4 regions of the Rossellomorea sp. YZS02 genome follow, and region 1 is predicted to be linked to each of the others. Evidence: predicted binding sites of a transcription regulator. Region 1 holds the regulator's gene; each other region holds the start of a gene.
The links. Region 1 encodes LexA, which represses DNA repair genes until DNA is damaged. Its sites were predicted from a motif close to CGAACATATGTTCG; they were not measured.
Positions count from the first base shown of each region.

Region 2: a site for LexA is predicted at 4,103-4,116, ahead of parE (DNA topoisomerase IV subunit B). Genes of this name have one in related genera too.
Region 3: a site for LexA is predicted at 3,960-3,973, ahead of uvrB (excinuclease ABC subunit UvrB). Genes of this name have one in related genera too.
Region 4: a site for LexA is predicted at 2,490-2,503, ahead of SLH55_RS15505 (DNA polymerase thumb domain-containing protein). Genes of this name have one in related genera too.

Region 1 covers NZ_JAXBLY010000009.1:153,586-158,709, forward strand. Annotated here, with positions in the region: gene hflX (GTPase HflX) at 1-162, shown strand, start outside; gene SLH55_RS11100 (methionine gamma-lyase family protein) at 181-1,449, shown strand; gene SLH55_RS11105 (MerR family transcriptional regulator) at 1,598-2,014, shown strand; gene glnA (type I glutamate--ammonia ligase) at 2,051-3,385, shown strand; gene lexA (transcriptional repressor LexA) at 3,580-4,200, opposite strand; gene SLH55_RS11120 (LysM peptidoglycan-binding domain-containing protein) at 4,357-4,683, shown strand; gene SLH55_RS11125 (recombinase family protein) at 4,695-5,124, shown strand, end outside.
Region 2 covers NZ_JAXBLY010000012.1:22,555-27,678, reverse strand. Annotated here, with positions in the region: gene parC (DNA topoisomerase IV subunit A) at 1-2,041, opposite strand, end outside; gene parE (DNA topoisomerase IV subunit B) at 2,045-4,015, opposite strand; gene SLH55_RS12795 (CoA-binding protein) at 4,294-4,701, opposite strand; gene SLH55_RS12790 (glycine betaine ABC transporter substrate-binding protein) at 4,897-5,124, opposite strand, start outside.
Region 3 covers NZ_JAXBLY010000005.1:221,170-226,293, reverse strand. Annotated here, with positions in the region: gene uvrA (excinuclease ABC subunit UvrA) at 1-1,847, opposite strand, end outside; gene uvrB (excinuclease ABC subunit UvrB) at 1,855-3,837, opposite strand; gene SLH55_RS07295 (peptidoglycan recognition family protein) at 4,419-5,124, shown strand, end outside.
Region 4 covers NZ_JAXBLY010000015.1:100,739-105,862, reverse strand. Annotated here, with positions in the region: gene SLH55_RS15525 (hypothetical protein) at 1-45, shown strand, start outside; gene SLH55_RS15520 (iron-sulfur cluster biosynthesis family protein) at 90-422, opposite strand; gene SLH55_RS15515 (CDGSH iron-sulfur domain-containing protein) at 553-768, shown strand; gene SLH55_RS15510 (YolD-like family protein) at 808-1,140, opposite strand; gene SLH55_RS15505 (DNA polymerase thumb domain-containing protein) at 1,161-2,423, opposite strand; gene SLH55_RS15500 (EthD family reductase) at 2,698-3,000, shown strand; gene SLH55_RS15495 (glucose-1-dehydrogenase) at 3,048-3,833, opposite strand; gene SLH55_RS15490 (GRP family sugar transporter) at 3,846-4,697, opposite strand; gene SLH55_RS15485 (DUF3221 domain-containing protein) at 4,895-5,124, opposite strand, start outside.

The sequences.
Region 1 (5,124 bases):
GCGTTTATTCCGGCTGATGAAGGAAAACTCCTTTCACAGTTGAAGAGTGAAACCATTTTAAGGAAATTGGAATTCCTGGAAGAACGTACTGTATATGAATTGACCGGATTTCATCTTGAGGACCACCCAGTTGCAGGAAGCATCAAGAAATTTCATAGGTAAAAGGGGAACAAAAATCTTATGTTTGAACATTTAGTAAACGGAACTACATTAAAACCGCTGGTATCCAAAGTAGAGTCTGACATCAAGGAGATACACAAACAAATCGACGAACGTGCTGAAAGTAACCAATTCAACGTTCTAAGATCTTTTCAAAAACACCGGGTGAGTGATTCTCATTTTATCCCGTCAACTGGATACGGATATGACGATGCCGGGAGAGACACGTTGGAAAGTATTTACGCTGATGTATTCGGGGGAGAGGCGGGTCTTGTAAGGCCTCAAATCATTTCCGGTACACATGCGATCTCCATCGCGTTGTTTGGGGTGCTTCGACCTGGTGATGAACTTATTTACATTACAGGGAAGCCTTATGACACACTTGAGGAAATTGTCGGTATACGGGGAGAGGGGACAGGATCTCTCAAGGACTTCCAGATTGGCTATCAAAGTGTCGATTTAGATCAGTCAGGAAAAGTCGATTTTGAAGCGGTATCAAAGACGATATCTACTAAAACGAAAATGGTGGGAATTCAGCGCTCTAAAGGCTATGCTAATCGACCTTCATTTACAATAGAAGAAATAAAGGAAATGATCAACTTCATTAAAGAAATCAACCCTGAAATCGTTGTGTTTGTAGATAACTGCTACGGTGAATTTGTAGAGGAACTCGAGCCTTGTCATGTCGGTGCAGATCTCATAGCCGGTTCCCTCATCAAAAATCCCGGAGGAGGTCTGGCTAAGACAGGAGGCTACATCGTTGGTAAGAATGAATACGTAGAAGCCTGTTCATTCCGGATGACTTCTCCCGGAATCGGTGCGGAAGCGGGAGCATCCCTGTACAGTCTGCAGGAGATGTATCAAGGATTCTTTCTGGCACCGCATGTGGTGGCGCAATCACTGAAGGGTGCTGTCTTCACATCGGCACTTTTAACAGAGATCGGGATGAACACTGATCCTTCACCATTTGCCGTTCGTACAGATTTAATCCAGTCGGTGCAATTCGATGATCGAGATAAAATGATTGCATTTTGTCAAGCTATTCAGTTTGCCTCTCCAATCAATTCACATTTCACTCCATATCCAAACTATATGCCTGGTTATGAGGACGACGTCATTATGGCGGCGGGAACGTTTATTCAAGGATCGAGCATTGAATTATCAGCTGATGGACCGATTAGACCTCCATATGTTGCCTATGTTCAAGGTGGATTGACTTATTCACATGTCAAAATCGCTGTTTGCTCGGCAATAGACAAGTTAATCCAAAAAGGTTTAATCACCATTTGAAAAGGATAATAAAGAAGTAATTGGATAGTCTAAAGTCGACTATCCTTTTCTAATGATTACTTATGTAAGAAAAGCTAACATTTGATTGACAGAACTCCTGACATTACATATAATATACTCAAGAAGGAAAACAAAAGGAGGAATCAAGATGAGCGGTAATGAAATTCGTCGAACGATGGCATTATTTCCTATTAGTATTGTCATGCAGCTCACGGACTTAACGGCTCGTCAGATTCGATACTATGAAGAGCACCAGCTGATAAACCCTGCACGAACTGAAGGGAATCGCCGGCTCTTTTCCTTGAATGACATTGATAAGTTATTAGAAGTAAAGGATCTGTTAGATCAAGGTATCAACATGGCCGGAATTAAAAAGATTTTTTCTGTGTCCAGTCATAATGAAAACAAAGTAGTATCTGACGTAAGTAATGAAAAGGAAGAAAAGGCACGACAGGATCTATCTGACGATGAGCTGCGTAAATTGCTTCGAAATGAATTAATGCATTCCGGTCGATTCAATCGATCATCCCTTCGTCAAGGTGATATGTCACGCTTTTTTCATTAAATAAACCTTTAATAAACTTGAGGAGGAATTACGTAAATGGCAAAGTATACTAGAGATGATGTGTTAAGATTAGCGAATGAAGAAGGAGTAAAGTTCATTCGACTACAATTCACTGACATTTTAGGGACGATAAAGAACGTAGAAATCCCTTTAAGTCAGCTTGAAAAAGCATTGGATAACAAGATGATGTTTGATGGTTCTTCAATCGAAGGATTCGTTCGTATTGAAGAATCGGATATGTATCTTTTCCCTGATTTGGATACATGGTTGGTTTTCCCATGGACAGCTGAAAAAGGAAAAGTGGCCCGATTGATCTGTGATATTTACAATCCGGATGGCACTCCATTCGAGGGTGATCCTCGTAACAACCTAAAACGTATCTTAGGTGAAATGGAAGAGCTAGGGTTTACTGACTTCAATCTTGGACCTGAGCCGGAATTCTTCCTCTTTAAATTAGATGTTAATGGTGAACCTACATTAGAATTAAACGATAATGGTGGTTATTTCGATTTAGCTCCTACCGATCTAGGGGAAAACTGCCGTCGTGATATCGCTTTAGAATTAGAAGAGATGGGCTTTGAAATCGAAGCATCTCACCATGAAGTAGCACCTGGTCAGCATGAAATTGACTTCAAGTATGCAAATGCCTTAAAGGCTTGTGACGATATTCAAACATTTAAATTAGTGGTTAAAACGATTGCACGTAAACATGGTTTACACGCAACCTTCATGCCAAAACCATTATTTGGAGTGAACGGTTCAGGAATGCACTGTAATATGTCACTATTCAAAAACGGTGTCAACTCTTTCTTTGATGAAAAAGGTGATTTGCAACTAAGTGATACTGCCCGCCAATTCCTGGCTGGTATCATTAAGCATGCTACTGCTTTTACGGCAATTACAAATCCAACTGTCAACTCATACAAGCGTCTAGTTCCAGGATACGAAGCACCTTGTTATGTTGCATGGTCTGCACGTAACCGAAGCCCTTTAATCCGTATTCCGGCTTCTCGTGGATTAAGTACACGTGTTGAAGTGCGCAGTGTCGATCCTGCGGCAAACCCTTACCTGGCAATGGCTGTATTACTGGCAGCAGGATTAGATGGCGTGAAGAACAATCTGCCAGCTCCTAAGCCGATTGACCGCAACATCTATGTTATGGACAAAAAAGAGCGTGAAGAAGCAGGTATCGTAGATCTACCGGCAACATTGCATGCTGCTCTTGAAACTCTTAAAACAAATGAAGTAATCGTTAAATCTCTTGGAGAACACATCTTCGAACACTTCGTGGAAGCGAAAGAAATCGAATGGGATATGTTCCGTACACAAGTACATCCTTGGGAGCGCGAGCAATATATCCAAATGTATTAATAACAAGAACCCCCGACACTTTAGGTGTCGGGGGTTTTATCTTTCCGGAAACAGACTGTTCGTAGATTAAGTTCTTAAAGTGAAGATAGATCGAAAAATCCGGGAATGGAGCACTGATCAGCTCCATTCCCGGATTTATTAATGGTTATTATTGATCGTAAAGCTTTAGGCATGATGCATGCGGGATATGACTGTTAATGTACTTGACGATACACACCAACCACTTTGCCTAAAATGGAAACGTTTCGGAGTATGATCGGTTCCATAGTTGAGTTTTCAGGTTGAAGCCGGACGTAATCACGCTCTTTAAAGAAACGTTTAACTGTTGCCTCGTCTTCATCCGTCATGGCTACGACAATATCCCCGTTATTCGCTGTTTGTTGTTGGCGTACAATGACAAAATCCCCGTCGAGGATCCCGGCTTCAATCATACTGTCCCCCATGATTTCCAACATGAAAACCTGTTCATCCGAAGGTGCCATCCGTTCGGGTAGGGGGAAGAATTCTTCCACATTTTCCACTGCTGTGATGGGTTGACCTGCGGTGACCTTCCCGATTAGTGGAACATTCACTACTCTTTGTCGAGGTATCGTATCCTCATCTAAGTCCAGAATTTCAATAGCCCTTGGTTTAGTGGGATCGCGCCGAATCAGACCTTTACTTTCAAGCCTGGCCAAATGTCCGTGTACGGTGGAACTAGAAGCAAGACCGACGGCTTCGCCGATTTCACGTACGGAAGGCGGATAGCCTTTTTCTCTAACTGATATTTTAATATATTCGAGTATGTCTTGCTGTCTTTTAGACAATTTTGTCATGTTCACGCACCTCTATTATAGATCTTATGTTCCCATTATAGCATGTCTCTTCCATTGATACAAACATAAGTTCGAATTTTCATTGACACCAAACGGATGTTCGTATTACAATGATCATATCGAAACAGAACAAACATTCGTATAGGGGGTAATTTTATGTTAACACATATCTGGTCTCGATTCTCATACATAATCATATTTATTGCTTTAGTTCTTTTATCAGCTGCCTATTTAGTCATCAACACAGCCAATCAGCCTTCATATCAAAGTATCACCGTCAAGGATGGAGACACTCTTTGGACTATTGCCAAACAGTATAATGAAGAATATTCTATGACAGTGGAAGAATTTATCGCCTGGGTGGGAGAGGAAAATGAATTAACCTCGTTTTCCATTAAGCCGGGTGATTCACTTGTACTACCAATAGAAAACCCAACCATATCAACACAATCAGACTACGAACTGGTAATGAATGAAGAATAGAGGGATAGAAGATGAAAGCTGTAATATACTGCAGGGTAAGTACAAAGAAAGATTCACAGGAGACATCCCTGGAGCGGCAGGAAATAGAGCTGATAAAATTAGCACAGGAGTATCATTCTGATATAGTGGCAGTAATTAAAGACCAAGCCAGCGGATTTGAATTGGATCGTCCAGGTGTATTAGAACTATTGGACAGGGTGAAAGACGATAGCATTGAAGCTGTCTTCATTCAAGATGAGACGAGGATCGGCAGGGGAAATGCAAAAATAGCCCTTATTCACTGCTTGTTAAAAGAGGGTGTAAAGATCATCAGCCATACCCATAATGGGGAACTTCACTTGTCCGAATCTGATTCTATGGTCATTAACATTGTCAGTATGGTAGAAGAATATCAAAGGAAACTTCATAATTTAAAAATCAAAAGAGGTATGAAAAGGGCTG
Region 2 (5,124 bases), on a different contig from region 1:
CTGCTCTTGGTCCTACTATATTCACATCTTCTTCTGAGAACCAGAGTCCATAGCTTAAATGTGTTGCGATGAATACATCATGTGACCCGTCCGTCAAGTGTACCTCCACGAGCTCATCGTCACCTTTTAGGTTAATCCCTACAAGTGGACGTGAATAACGCTGCGCTTTATATTGAGGCAGTTCAGATCTCTTGATCATACCGTTTTTCGTCACAAACAGTAAAAAGTGTGCCGGATCAAATTCTTTAATCGGAATCGCTTTGAGAACCTGTTCATCCCGATCGATCGGCACGATGTTTCCTACATGCTGTCCAAGGTCTTTCCAGCGGATATCCGGAAGCTCATGGACTGGGCAATAGATGTAATTCCCTTTGTTTGTAAACACCAGGAGGACATCGGTTGTATTCATTTCAAATTGTCCCAGGAGCCTGTCTGTTTCTTTCATGGCAAGATCCTGGCCGTTTGATGCAGAATAGGAACGAAGGCTTGTTCGTTTCATGTAACCATCACGTGTCACTGTTACCATGACATCTTCGCTCGCTATCAGAACTTCAAGGTTGATCTTGATTTCTTCGATTTCATCTTCGATTTGAGTCCTTCTGGCGTCAGCGAATTGCTTCTTAATGCCCTTAAGTTCTTTTTTAATGACACTATAAAGCTTGTTTTCACTTTCAAGGATAGCCGTTAATTCTGCAATCGTTTTCGCCAATTCCTCCGCTTCCGCTTGAAGTGCTGTGATATCTGTATTCGTTAAGCGGTATAGCTGCAAACTGACAATCGCTTCTGATTGGGCTTCAGTGAATTGGAATTTTTGAATTAAGTTATCCTTTGCATCCCGCTTGTCTTTCGATGCACGGATTGTTGCAATGACCTGGTCTAAAATAGACAGGGCTTTCATCAGACCTTCGACAATGTGCTGGCGGTCCTTCGCTTTATTTAAATCGTGCTTCGTACGGTTGGTCACCACTTCTTTTTGGTGCTGAATGTACGCGTCCAATAGTTCACGAAGTCCCATAAGTTTAGGACGACGGTTATGTATGGCAACCATATTAAAGTTATAAGTGATTTGAAGATCACTGTTCTTATAGAGATAGTTCAGAACACCGGTTGCATCTGCATCTTTCTTTAACTCTACCACGATGCGCATTCCATCGCGATCGGTTTCATCCCGTACTTCTGCAATCCCTTCCACTTTACGATCTACGCGGAATTCATCCATTTTCTTAACGAGATTCGCTTTATTTATTTCATAAGGAATTTCCGTTATGACAATCTGCTGTTTACTTCCACGGATATTCTCAATATCCGCTTTCCCTCGTACTACGACTTTTCCTTTTCCGGTTTCATAGGCTTTCTTTATGCCATCTACCCCTTGAATGATACCGCCTGTAGGGAAGTCAGGTCCCTTTAAGACGGTCATAAGGTCATCTACAGTACTATCCGGCTTTTCCATCCGCATGATGGCGGCATCAATGACTTCACCCAGGTGATGAGGCGGGATGTCGGTTGCATATCCTGCCGAAATACCAGTAGAGCCGTTGACTAAAAGGTTCGGGAAACGTGACGGTAAAACGGTAGGTTCACTGGATGTATCATCAAAGTTTGGAACAAAGTCCACTGTTTTTTTATCGATATCACGCAAGAGCTCCATGGAAATCGCAGAAAGGCGTGCTTCTGTATAACGCATCGCTGCTGGTGGATCACCGTCAATGCTACCGTTGTTTCCATGCATTTCAACCAGGTAGTTGCGGACCTTCCACGTTTGGCTCATACGGACCATGGCATCATAGACAGATGTGTCACCATGTGGATGATAGTTACCAATTACGTTACCAACGGTTTTCGCTGATTTCCGGAATCCTTTTTCCTGTGTGTTCCCATCTACATACATTGCGTAAAGAATACGTCTTTGTACCGGTTTCAATCCGTCCCGTGCATCAGGTAATGCACGTTCCTGGATAATATATTTACTATAACGTCCAAATCGGTCGCCAAGCACCTCTTCCAGAGGTAAATCTTGATATCTTTCCACTGTTGTCATGTATTACCCCTCCTCTGCGACCGTAATGTTTTCGTTTTCCAATATGCTTCCGTCTTCTTCTAAACCAAAGGCAACATTGCTTTCAATCCATTTACGGCGTGGTTCTACTTTATCTCCCATAAGCGTAGTCACACGGCGTTCAGCACGTGCAGCGTCGTCTATACGTACGCGTATCAATGCACGAGTTTCTGGGTCCATCGTCGTTTCCCAGAGCTGATCGGCGTTCATTTCCCCAAGCCCTTTATAGCGCTGAATCATATAACCCTTCCCGACTTTGGAAATGGCCCCTTGAAGCTCATCATCCGTCCAAGCATATTCAAGCTTCTGTTTCTTTCCTGTTCCCTTGCTCACCTTGTATAAGGGAGGAAGGGCAATATACACTTTCCCGGCTTCTAATAACGGCTTCATGTAGCGGTAGAAGAAGGTCAACAGTAGGACCTGTATATGAGCACCGTCCGTATCGGCATCGGTCATAATGACGATTTTGTCATAATTGATGTCGTCCACATTGAATTCAGGTCCGACTCCGCCCCCGATCGCATGAATGATCGTATTGATTTCTTCATTTTTGAAAATATCCTGTAACTTTGCCTTTTCTGTGTTGATGACTTTTCCTCTTAAAGGGAGGATGGCCTGGAATTTACGGTCACGCCCTTGTTTGGCAGAGCCACCAGCTGAGTCACCCTCCACTAGGTAAAGTTCATTCCGCTGTGGATTTCTCGATTGCGCAGGAGTTAATTTCCCGGAAAGAACTGTTTCTGAACGCTTTCTCTTCTTCCCGTTCCGCGCATCTTCCCTGGCTTTACGAGCTGCTTCCCGGGCCTGAGCGGCTTTTATGGACTTCTTAATGAGGAGGGAGCTTGTCTCAGGATTCTCTTCCAAGAAATAGAGGAGATGTTCCGATACGACAGCATCCACTGCGGATCTTGCTTCACTTGTTCCAAGCTTTCCTTTCGTTTGACCCTCAAATTGAAGAAGGTGTTCCGGTATGCGGACGGATACGATACTTGCGAGACCTTCACGAATATCAGTACCCTCTAAGTTTTTATCACGATCTTTCAGGATACCTGCTTTCCGTGCATACTCGTTGAAGACCCGGGTCATTGCCGTCTTAGCACCGGCTTCATGGGTTCCGCCGTCTTTCGTACGTACATTGTTTACGAACGAAAGGATGTTTTCCGAAAATCCATCATTAAATTGAAATGCAAATTCCACTTCAATCGTATGATGCTCCCCTTCAAAGAAAGCTACGTTATGAAGGACGTCTTTTTCTTCATTTAAGTATTGAACGAATGCCTGAATTCCGCTTTCAAAGTGGAACACTTCTTTTTGATCATGTCGTTCATCGATGATTTCAATCTTTAACCCTTTAAGCAGGAAGGCGGATTCTCTTAGACGCTCACAAAGCGTTTCGTAATTATAAGTGATCGTACTGAAAATCTCAGGATCGGGTTTGAAATGAATACATGTGCCGGATTTTTTTGTTTTACCGATTTTCTCGAGAGTAGTTTCAGGTTTTCCGCCATTCAAGAAGCGCTGTTCATATTTCATCCCGTCACGCTCTATTGTGACAACAAGCCATTCAGACAAAGCGTTAACAACTGAGGCACCAACGCCATGCAGTCCACCACTTGTCTTATATCCACCCTGACCAAATTTTCCTCCGGCATGAAGAACAGTCAAGATTACTTCAGGAGTCGGCTTTCCTAGCTTGTGCATCCCTGTTGGCATACCCCGACCTTTATCTTGCACAGAGATGCTATTATCCTTATGTATCGTAACAATAATCTCGTTCCCGAAGCCTGCCAGCGCTTCATCAACCGAGTTATCGACAATTTCGTATACTAAATGATGCAATCCTCTTGAATCTGTAGAGCCTATATACATACCAGGTCTCTTACGGACGGCTTCTAAGCCTTCTAATACTTGTATGGCATCATCATTGTAATCCATGGTCTTATTCTGGTTGGCCACGAACATTCCCCTTTCAAAACTTCTCTAACCATAATATGTGGGTTCTTGTAAGCTATTATTGGTTATGTATTAATTAACTATAACACAAGAACGTTTGTTCGTTTACCTGTATTGGTCATTTTGAGGTAAACTACTATGCTATATTGTAGCGTTTTATTTGATTTTCGCAAATGGTATTTCCGTGATCTGGTTTAAATATCCCTTGTTACTCATCCTGATTTAAGTTTGGACAGTCCGTAAAAAAACAAGCGGTGAGAGCCGCTTGTTACGAGTGAGAATTATTTGGTTAAAGCATGTTCAACCTTAATACAGCGATCCATAATGACTGTATACCCTCGTTCCTTTAAAAAGCGATAAGCCTCTTCATTCTCTACCCCAAGTTGTGCCCAAAATACGTTAGAATCAATTTTATCAAATTCTTCTGCTATTTGTGGCAAAAATTCTGACCGTCGAAATACGTTAACGATATCAATCGGTCCATCAATTTCCTGGAGAGAAGATACAGCCTTGACCCCCAAAGCCGACTCAATCGTGGGGTTCACTGGAATGATATCATACCCCTGGTCCTGCATCGCCTTAGAAACCATATAAGATGTGCGTGCTGGATTATCACTTAAACCGATCACTGCAATACGTTTGGATTGTTTGAGTATGTTTCCTATTTCGTGACGGGATGGATTTTCCATAGATGTTCTCAACTCCTTCATTGCCTTCTATTCTTTAACTGTTTCTTAAGTCCTATTCTTCTTTTATACCATATTTCCCTTTAATTTTTCAAAAATTTATAAAATTGTCTAAATAAAAGGAAGTGTCAGGGGGAGTAAGGTAGCGTTTTATCAAACAGCCTGCTCCTCTTTCCATACCTGACACTTCTCTTATCCTTACTTTTTGATCAACCCTTTAGAAATAAGGAAATCACGCGCTACGTCCTTAGGATCCTGCTTATCCATATCGACTTTGGCATTTAACTCACTCATCTCTTCTTCAGAGATCTTTCCTGCTAATTCATTTAGCACTTTTTCTACTTCAGGATGTTCTTTCAGTACTTCTTGACGAATGATTGGCGCAGCATCGTATGGAGGGAAGAATCCTTTATCATCCGTCGTTGT
Region 3 (5,124 bases), on a different contig from region 1:
CCCACAATTTCCAGGTAACGGCCATCGGGTTTGCGCCTTTCCTGTGGAAGGGGGATGAATTTCTTACCTGACAGATACTGACCGGTCAATGAGTTCGGATCGTCCATTACTTCCTGTGGTGTCCCCGCTGATACGACCTCACCACCATGTACTCCCGCACCTGGTCCAATATCGATCAGATAATCAGCTGCCATCATCGTATCTTCATCATGCTCCACGACGATCAGCGTATTCCCTATTTCACGCATATTCTTTAATGTATCAATCAGACGGTCATTATCCCGTTGATGCAAACCAATGGATGGTTCATCGAGGATGTAAAGGACCCCCGTCAGCCGCGAACCGATTTGAGTGGCAAGGCGGATCCGCTGTGCCTCCCCGCCCGATAACGTACCGGCCGCCCTGCTCAATGTGAGGTATTCCAGTCCAACATTCACCAGGAAGCCAAGACGTTCTTTGATTTCCCTCATAATTAGGTTGGCGATCTTCATATCTTTCTCGGAAAGTTGGAGTTGATGGAAGAACTGCTCCGCTTCCTCGATTGAAAAAGCCGTCACTTCCCCTATGTGAAGGGAATCCACCTTCACCGACAGGCTCTCTTCTTTTAAACGGTGGCCGTGACATGTAGGACAGTCCTGCTGCGCCATATACTTTTCCATCTGCTCACGGATATAATCCGAGCTCGTTTCACGATAGCGTCTCTCCACATTCGGGATGACGCCTTCGAAACGGAGATAGTTTTCCCTCACCTGTCCGAAATCGTTCTCGTAACGGAAGTAAATCTCATCTTTCCCGGATCCATAAAGAATCTTATCCATCTGGTGCTTCGGCAGATCCTTAACGGGAATATCCATTGGAATTTCATAATGGTCGCATACGGCCTTCAGAAGAGAGGGATAGTATTGAGAACTAGTCGGTTCCCATGGAGCAATGGCATGCTCAGCAAGGGTACGGTCCCAATTGGGGATCACAAGCTCCTTATCCACCTCAAGCTTTGTTCCCAGCCCATCACAACTTACACATGCACCATAAGGACTGTTGAAGGAAAACATCCGCGGTTCGAGTTCACTGATGGAGAATCCACAGTAAGGACATGCGTGATGCTCGCTGAATAGAAGCTCTTCTTCCCCTATGACATCGATGATCACCTGTCCATCTGCGAGCCGCAATGCCGTTTCAAGTGAATCCGAAAGTCGTGCAGCGACTCCCTCCTTTACAACGATCCGGTCGATGATCACTTCAATGGAATGCTTCTTGTTTTTCTCTAACGAAATCTCCTCACCGAGATCCTGTACCTCTCCATTGATGCGTACCCTCACGAATCCCTGTTTCTTGATGTCTTCAAGAGTCTTCACATGAGTTCCTTTACGGCCCGACACGACCGGTGCCAGGACTTGCAGTTTGGTCCTCTCAGGATATTCCAAAATCCGGTCAACCATCTGTTCGATTGTTTGGGAAGTGATCTCAATCCCATGATTCGGACAGATCGGTTTTCCGACACGGGCAAACAGCAATCTCAGGTAATCATAAATTTCTGTTACCGTCCCCACTGTTGAACGGGGATTGCGGCTCGTCGTTTTTTGATCGATGGAAATCGCAGGCGATAACCCTTCGATGGCGTCGACGTCCGGCTTATCCATCTGCCCCAGAAACTGACGGGCATAGGCGGATAAGGATTCGACATAACGTCTCTGGCCCTCTGCATAAATGGTATCGAAGGCAAGGGAAGATTTCCCCGACCCTGACAGCCCTGTTAAAACAACCAGTTTATCCCGTGGGATTTTAATATCTATATTTTTTAAATTATGAGCTCTAGCTCCTTGTACGATTATTTGGTCCTGCGCCATGATTCGTTCATCCTTCCGCCTTGAGCTCAAGAATGGTATCGCGAAGCTGTGCGGCACGTTCGAAATCGAGTGCCTTGGCCGCTTCCTTCATTTCCACTTCCAGGCTAGCAATAAGTTTTTGTCGCTCCGGTTTAGACATTTTCGAAACCTTTGTCTGTTCTCCTTCATAAACCCCTGCTTCTTCAGCGGCATGAGTTGCCCTGATGACATCACGGATCTCTTTTTGTATCGTCGTCGGGGTCACGCCGTGTTTTGCATTGTATTCCTGCTGTATCGTACGGCGACGCTCGGTTTCATCGAGTGCTTTCTGCATGGAATCCGTGATTTTATCTGCGTACATAATGACTCTCCCGTTGCTGTTACGGGCAGCCCGGCCTATCGTCTGGATCAGGGACCGTTCTGAACGCAGGAAGCCTTCCTTGTCAGCATCAAGGATGGTGACAAGTGAAACTTCCGGAATATCCAGCCCTTCCCGGAGCAGGTTGATTCCGACCAGCACATCATATTTCCCCAATCGGAGGTCCCGGATAATTTCAATACGCTCCAACGTTTTGATCTCTGAGTGGAGATATTGGACCTTGATCCCGATTTCCTTCAAGTAAGCACTGAGATCTTCTGACATCTTCTTCGTTAACGTAGTGACGAGTACCCTTTCATTCTTCTCGATCCGTTCATTGATTTCACCTAACAGATCATCAATCTGCCCTTCGATCGGACGTACCTCGATGATCGGATCCAGAAGTCCCGTCGGCCGGATGATCTGCTCGACCATTTCAGGACTATGTTCCAGCTCATATGGTCCGGGAGTTGCCGAAACATAAAGGAGCTGCTGGGTCTTCTTCTCGAATTCTTCAAATCGGAGAGGACGATTGTCCATGGCTGAAGGCAGACGGAATCCATGATCCACGAGCACTTTTTTACGTGCCTGGTCCCCGTTGAACATTCCCCTGATCTGAGGCAACGTTACATGGGACTCGTCGATTACGATCAGGAAGTCATCAGGAAAGTAATCCAGAAGCGTGTACGGAGTCGATCCGGACGGCCGCAATGTCAGGTGTCGGGAATAGTTCTCGATTCCTGAACAGAAGCCCATTTCCCTCATCATTTCCAGGTCATAACGTGTCCGCTGCTCCAGGCGCTGTGCCTCTAGCAATTTATTTTCTTCCTTCATGATCGCCAGCTGTTCTTCCAGTTCTTTCTCAATATTTTTGATCGCTACCTGCATTTTTTCCTCACGGGTAACGAAGTGGGAAGCCGGGAAGATGGCGATATGGTCTCGATCTCCCAAGATTTCCCCTGTCAGGGCGTCCACCTCACGGATCCGATCGATTTCATCACCGAAAAATTCTACACGCATACAGTGCTCATCACGGGAAGCCGGGAAAATTTCCACAACATCTCCACGTACTCGGAAGGTTCCGCGTTGGAAGTCGATATCATTTCGCTCATATTGGATATCCACAAGCTTACGGAGCAGTTGATTCCGTTCGATCTCCATTCCCGTTCGGAGGGAAAGGACGAGCTCGCGGTACTCTTCCGGATTACCCAAACCATAAATGCAGGATACGCTGGCAATGATGATGACATCCTTCCTCTCGAACAAAGCCGAGGTAGCGGAGTGCCTTAATTTATCGATTTCATCATTGATGCTTGCATCCTTTTCGATGAAGGTGTCGGTCTGTGGAACATACGCTTCGGGCTGATAGTAATCATAGTAACTGACAAAATACTCAACTGCGTTATCAGGGAAGAATTCCTTAAACTCGCTGTAGAGCTGTCCTGCCAGGGTTTTATTATGGGCAATGATAAGGGTCGGCTTCTCAACCTGCTTGATCACATTGGAGACGGTGAATGTCTTTCCCGTCCCTGTTGCTCCAAGTAGAGTTTGATGACGCTTCCCTTCATTTATACCCTGTACCAGTTTCTCTATAGCCAGGGGCTGATCTCCCTCTGGTTTATATTTAGACTTGAGCTCAAATTGATCTTTCACCGTGAAACCTCCTATAATAAAGGACTGCTACCTTGTATTTACCTACATATACCCATCTTAAACACTGTACATTCTTCTATACACATTCTACCACATTTCCTTCAGGATTAACCAACAATAAGCGAACAAAAGTTCGTTTATTTCACTCGAGGGACGGACCTTCCCTTTTTTCTTTCTCAACATTGTGGATAACTTCAACGTTCTTATTTATTTGGTGATAGAATAGAATTTTCGACAAGGAACTGCGGGGCGACCGTCTTTTTTCGACAGAATGCGACCAATTCTATACACACCCTGTGCATAACCATGTGTATAACTCGATAACACTTGTGGAAAATCCTTAAACTTATGCACATTTCGTCAATTTTCTTGTGAACAAACCTTTTGTACACGGTTTCAAACTGTGAATAACCAATAGAACCAGTATCTTATTCACATAATTCACTCTTTATCCACAATTCAATTATCTTCCCCAAAATATTCATCTAGGCATATATCCAATAATTGATTGACTATTCAGTCTATTTTTCATTAAGCTTTTTTATGTGTTCTATTAAAATACTTCACAACAGGAGGAATGTATGAAAAAAGCGAAATGGTTAAAAGTTGCCGGCAGTCTGAGTATGACAGGATTCCTATTGGGATCTGCCATATCCCCCGTATCTCCTTCCAGTTCTTATAAAGGAATCGCACAGGCAGCAATGGTCGATTCACTAGAATTGCAGGAAGCATTTCAAGAAGCCGCCAAGGAGTTTAACGTACCCGTCGAAATCCTGCTATCAGTCGGTTATAACATGTCCTTATGGGAACACCATGACGGGAAGCCGAGTGCTTCCGGCGGCTACGGACTGATGCATCTGACTGATGTCGACCTTGATTCTATGGAAGAGCCCGGAGATGAACCCCTTCATATGTATCTATCAGGGAAGGAAGAAGCAGCTGGACAGCAAGCGGTGACAACTGAAAGGTTCTCCGATTTGTCCATTACCGACCCCTCTCTCCACACATTAAATACGGCAGCTGACTTGCTTTCCCTTCCAACAGAAACGTTGAAGCATGATGAAAAGCAGAACATCCGCGGCGCTGCTGCACTACTCGCCAAGTATGCGAAACAAACGGTGGGACAAGCTTCGACTGACCTCAATGATTGGTATGGAGCTGTTGCCAAATACAGTGGTTCATCTGACAGTACAGGAGCAAGGGATTTTGCCGATCGGGTGTATGATACGATCAACAATGGTGCAGTGAAGCAGACTGAAGATGGATATTCCGTCAAGCTGGCAGCTA
Region 4 (5,124 bases), on a different contig from region 1:
ACCTGTGGATTCATTATTGCGTTTGGTTGGCGGTATTTTTTTTAAAACAGTGAAAGCCTCCGGTTGGCGCCGACCGGAGGCTTTCACTTCTATTCCCGTGGAAACATCAGAAAGCTCATTCTTCCATTAATGATCTGACCGGGGCTTTTTAATTGAAACGTGTTGCTTTCTTGGGAAAAGTCGATTTTCAACTCTTCATCGAGGAAGACCATCTTTGACTTTTCTACGAGTATCGGGTAGCTGTTCGTTTCTACTTCTATATCTTCACCATCTGCGGGATGCTCGACAAACCATAAAGTAGGAATGCCGCTCACTACACAGCCACAGCCTTCTGTATCATACTTTAGCTTGAGATGACCTTTTTCGTTTTCTATTTTATCCTGGATCTTTCGGATTGCTTCGTTCGTCAGTTCGATTTTCATTTGATGACCTCCTCTGCCCTTTATCCTACCACATTTTATTTGTTCCTTTTAGAATATTGCTTTTTTGCTCTTTTCACCTTACTATCGATAGTGGGGATTCTTTTGTATTTTCTAGAAAGGGTGGTTTTTTATGACAAAAGCTCAAATTAAAGTGAATGATAACGGTTCTTTTCGCGTTAGCGGCGATGTGGAACTGATCGATGCTGATGGGAATGTGTTTCCAACCAAACAAGTGTTTACCCTTTGTCGCTGCGGCTTATCTGCCAACATGCCGTTTTGCGATGCTTCACACAAGGGGAAATTCGATTCCTGCGTTCGTGCTGAAAAGATATTGGACGAAGAGTAGTTTGAATGAAAAGAGAGACTTCGCGCGAAGTCTCTCTTTTCATTCAAAAAAACGAATGTCCACAACGCTTGCCAGTGGAATATAGTGTACCTCTTCAAACCTGTCGACCACGTGCAGCTTGCCTTCCATTGAGTCGACATGGTGAATGGTGCCAATCAATAATTGATGACGGTACTTCACATAATGAGTAATCGACACCAGCTTCGCGAACTCCATCGCTTCCGCCACGACTTCATTCATCCTGTCAAGCTCCTGCTCGTCAAGTTCGATCCTCTTTTCGTGTGTATCTTCCTTGGCCCAATCCCTTAGGAGTTTTACATGCTCCGGGAGCATCATGGATGTCCATTTGATTCTTCCTCGATCGCGGATCAACTCTCTCACCTCCCCATTCTTTACGATTTATGTCCGCCCACCAGGCGGGCACGATGCCTTGCTGTTCCTGCTTCCGTGTAGGAGACGGCGCGGAGAAGGGCCCCTGATCCATATCTATTCCGGATGCGATCCACCACATACCCAAGCTCACGTTTTTCCCAACGGTCAGGCTCAAAAAGGGACACTTGCATCGCTCCGTCCTCCACTATATTTGAAAGAGTGATGTTGATTTTGCGGACGGTTTTTCCATTGTAGTTCTCTTCGAATAGTTCCAGGCACACCCGGTACAAGTCCATGGTGATATTGGTCGGTTCCACTATCGTCCTTGACCGGTGGAAGCCGCCGCCGAATTCTTCGTGGCTGTAGCCTATTCCAAAGCTGACGGTCCTCCCAGCCTTTCGATGGGTCCGGGCGCGTCTCGCGACTTCTTCGCACATTTCTAAAATGACGCGTTTGATTTCCTTTTTCTCCTTATAATCCCTGAGGAGAATCTGACCCTTGCCGAAGCTGATCTGTCCATCCATGATCGGGGCCCCGATTTCGGACAGATCCACTCCCCATGCATGGTGATAGAGCTGGTTCCCCATCACGCCGAACTTCTCCTCAAGCTTCCCGAGGTTATACTTTGCCAACTGCCCGACAGAGAAGATTCCCATCCGATTGAGGGTCTTTTCAAGGCGTCCGCCTATCCCCCACATCTCGCGTAACGGTGACAGGGGCCACAGCTTCTCCGGGACGTCTTCGTATGTCCACTCGGCAATCCCCTCTTTCTTTGCTTCAAGATCCAGGCACAGCTTGGACAGAAGCATGTTGGGGCCGATCCCGATGGCGCATGGAAGTTGGAATTCCCTTTCCATATCGTCTTTGATTTTCCCGGCGATGGTGGTCGCATCCCCCCAGAGATTCGTCGCTCCATCAATCTGGATGAAGCTTTCATCCACGCTGTACGTATGGATGGCATCCTTCGGTACATAACGATGAAACAGACGGGTAAGCTCCGTCGAAATCCGTACATACGTCGCCATTTTCGGCTCTACAAGCCGGATTCGCGAGTCGTTCGGAATTTCAAACATCCGCGAACCCGTTTTGATACCAAAGTCCTTCTTCATCCTGGGCGAGGCAGCCAGCACGATGCTTCCCTGCCGGCTTTTATCCCCCACTACAGCCAGGTGGCATTCAAGAGGATCCAGCCCCTCCATGACAGCCGAACAGCTAGCATAAAAGCTCTTCATATCGATGCACAAAATCTTGTGGTGTGGCAGCACACTGTAATCGACAGTCATATCTTCGCCCTCCATTTTACCTAAAATAGAACAAACGTTCTTATATAGTATAGTTATGATTCTATACGAATATACGTTCCCTTTCAACTTAAATTACTGGAAACGGAGAGAATAATAAGAAAAGCGGAGGCGGCTTGGTCAGGCCCGACAAGCATGAAAGACACACACCTAAGTCAGATCCTGTCGATATTTTTGTTATGAATGACATAGTCACATTTTCCTATATTTGTTAAAATTCAAAAGAACGATCATTGTGAATATAAGGAGGAGTAACATGCCGAAAGTAATTGTGATGTATGAAAAGCCAAAAGATCAGGAAAAGTTCGAAGAGTATTACTTCAACACCCATATGCCGATTGCAGAAAAGGTGCCCAATGTAAGAGAGGCTAGAGTACAACGGGTATTATCGAATCAAAACACTGATTTATCCCTATACTTAATAACAGAAATAGAGTTTGAAAACAAAGGTGCCATGAAAGAAGCATTTGCGTCAGAGCAGTGGAAAGCCGTCGGGGATGACGTGCCAAACTTTATGAAATACTTAGAAAAACCGCCGATTATCACGATCGTAGATTAAACGCTATAATAAAGGCCGGAATCCACCATGATTCCGGCCTTAGTTCATTACCCTTTTCCGGCTTGGAAGCCAGGATATTTCGTCATGCCACCGTCGGCAATGAGAGTCGTTCCCGTAACATAGCTCGCTTGATCGGATGCTAGGAAAGCCGCACAGGAAGCAACCTGCTCGGGTTCTCCGATATAGCCAAGAGGGATAAGTTTCTCCACTCCTTTTTTCTTTTCCGGATCTGAAAATTTTTCCGCATTGATGGGCGTATCGATTGCTCCGGGAGCGATATTGTTCACCCGGATTCCATCGGGCGCGAATTCCAGTGCGAGACTCTCCATTAATAATTTCACTCCACCCTTACTGGCAGCATAGTGAGCAAAATGAGGCCACGGTATGATTTCATGTACGGAAGAAACATTGATGATGGATCCTTTAATACGATGATCAAGCATGTATTTTGCCGCTTCACGGCACCCAAGGAATGTCCCTGTCAGATTCGTATTGATGACCCTTTGCCAATCTTCTATCGGCAGGTTTTCAGATGGGACTTCATTTTCGATTCCAGCGTTATTCACGTAGATATCCAAACTGCCGTAAGTATCATGGGCAAATTGGACAAAGCCTCGGACGTCCTCTTCTTTTGACACATCTCCCTGGATGATGGAGGCTGTTCCCCCTGCTTCTTCAATTTCTTTTACTAATTCTTCAGGGTTCTCTTCATCTTTGAAATAATTAATGACCACCTTACAACCTTCAGACGCGAACCGTTTAGCAATCGCCTTTCCGATACCAGTTGCAGCTCCCGTTATAATGACAACCTTATCTGTCAGATCTGAATACATATCCATTCCTCCTTAATCTTTCGTAAATCCTAATAGCACACCGCCGATAATGATCAGCACACAGCCTGCGATGACGAGAAGGATCTGCTTTTTCGATTTCTTTTCACCCAAGAAAAACAAACCTCCAAGGGTCGAAATGACAATTCCCGTTTGGGAAAGGGAGAAGCTTGTTGCGACTCCGATACGGGGAAGGGCAAGCAACAACCCTAGATTTCCCGAAGCCCACATGAGTCCGGTTAAGATATTCCGGATCGTGTATTTATTGAACGGTTTATGCCTGAAAGTGATGACAACGGCCCCGATGAACATGCCGATTGCCTGAGGTAAAATCGCTTCCCAGCCATCAATATCAAACCATCTTAAAATGACGACATACGCTATGTAACCACAACTTGAAAGAAGGAGAGTCAAAAGGCCTTTTTTAAGTTGAGAGTCTTCATCACCCTCGGATTTTTGAGTGAATGAGGTCAGGACGACACCAATGATAAGAGCTAAAACCGCTCCGCTGCCGAGGAGGATCGTTTCAGTCGTTTTCCATTCTTTGAATACTAAAACACCGAAAAGGGTCGTTCCAATCAGCTGCATCCCCGTTGAAATCGGGACGGTTTTTGAAACGCCGATGAATTTTACACTTGCCAGCTGGTTCACTTGTCCGACCGCCCAGAAGACGCCGGAAATAAACCCGATTCCCCAGACAAATAACGTTAATTCAGGGGATTTAATGAAGAAAACACCAATCGCAAACAGCAGTGAACCAACCGTGATCCCAACCGTTTGGCTATAGGCATTCCCTCCGAGCTTTACACTTACAAACACAAGACTTCCCCACGCAACCGCGGGGATCAGGGCTAAAAGAATCCCTATCATACATCCACATCCTTTTTCCAACAATGATCATAGTTTTCCTCCGAAACAATAATTCTAGCCGTTTCGACTGGAAAAACCCAAAATATTTCCCACTCTCTGATGCATACCCTTCTTTTCTCCGGTATAATCTCGAACAGAGGGAATGCGGACAGAAAGAAGAAAGCGTTGATTCATCATCAACGCTTTCTTCTTTGCTATTTGGTGGAAGTATGTATCGGGACAATGACTCTTTCATTCTCGACATTCACCATGACATGGACATCACGGTCGATGGAAAGGTCTTTAAAACGGAGCGAATATAAGCCGGTAGGATTTTTTTCGATGGATTGGATGACCACCTCTGAAAACCGGGGATCTCTCATGACTAATTGAACGACATTTTCTTCTGTTTTGCTTTGCTCGTCTGTCAGGAACACCAGTTGGT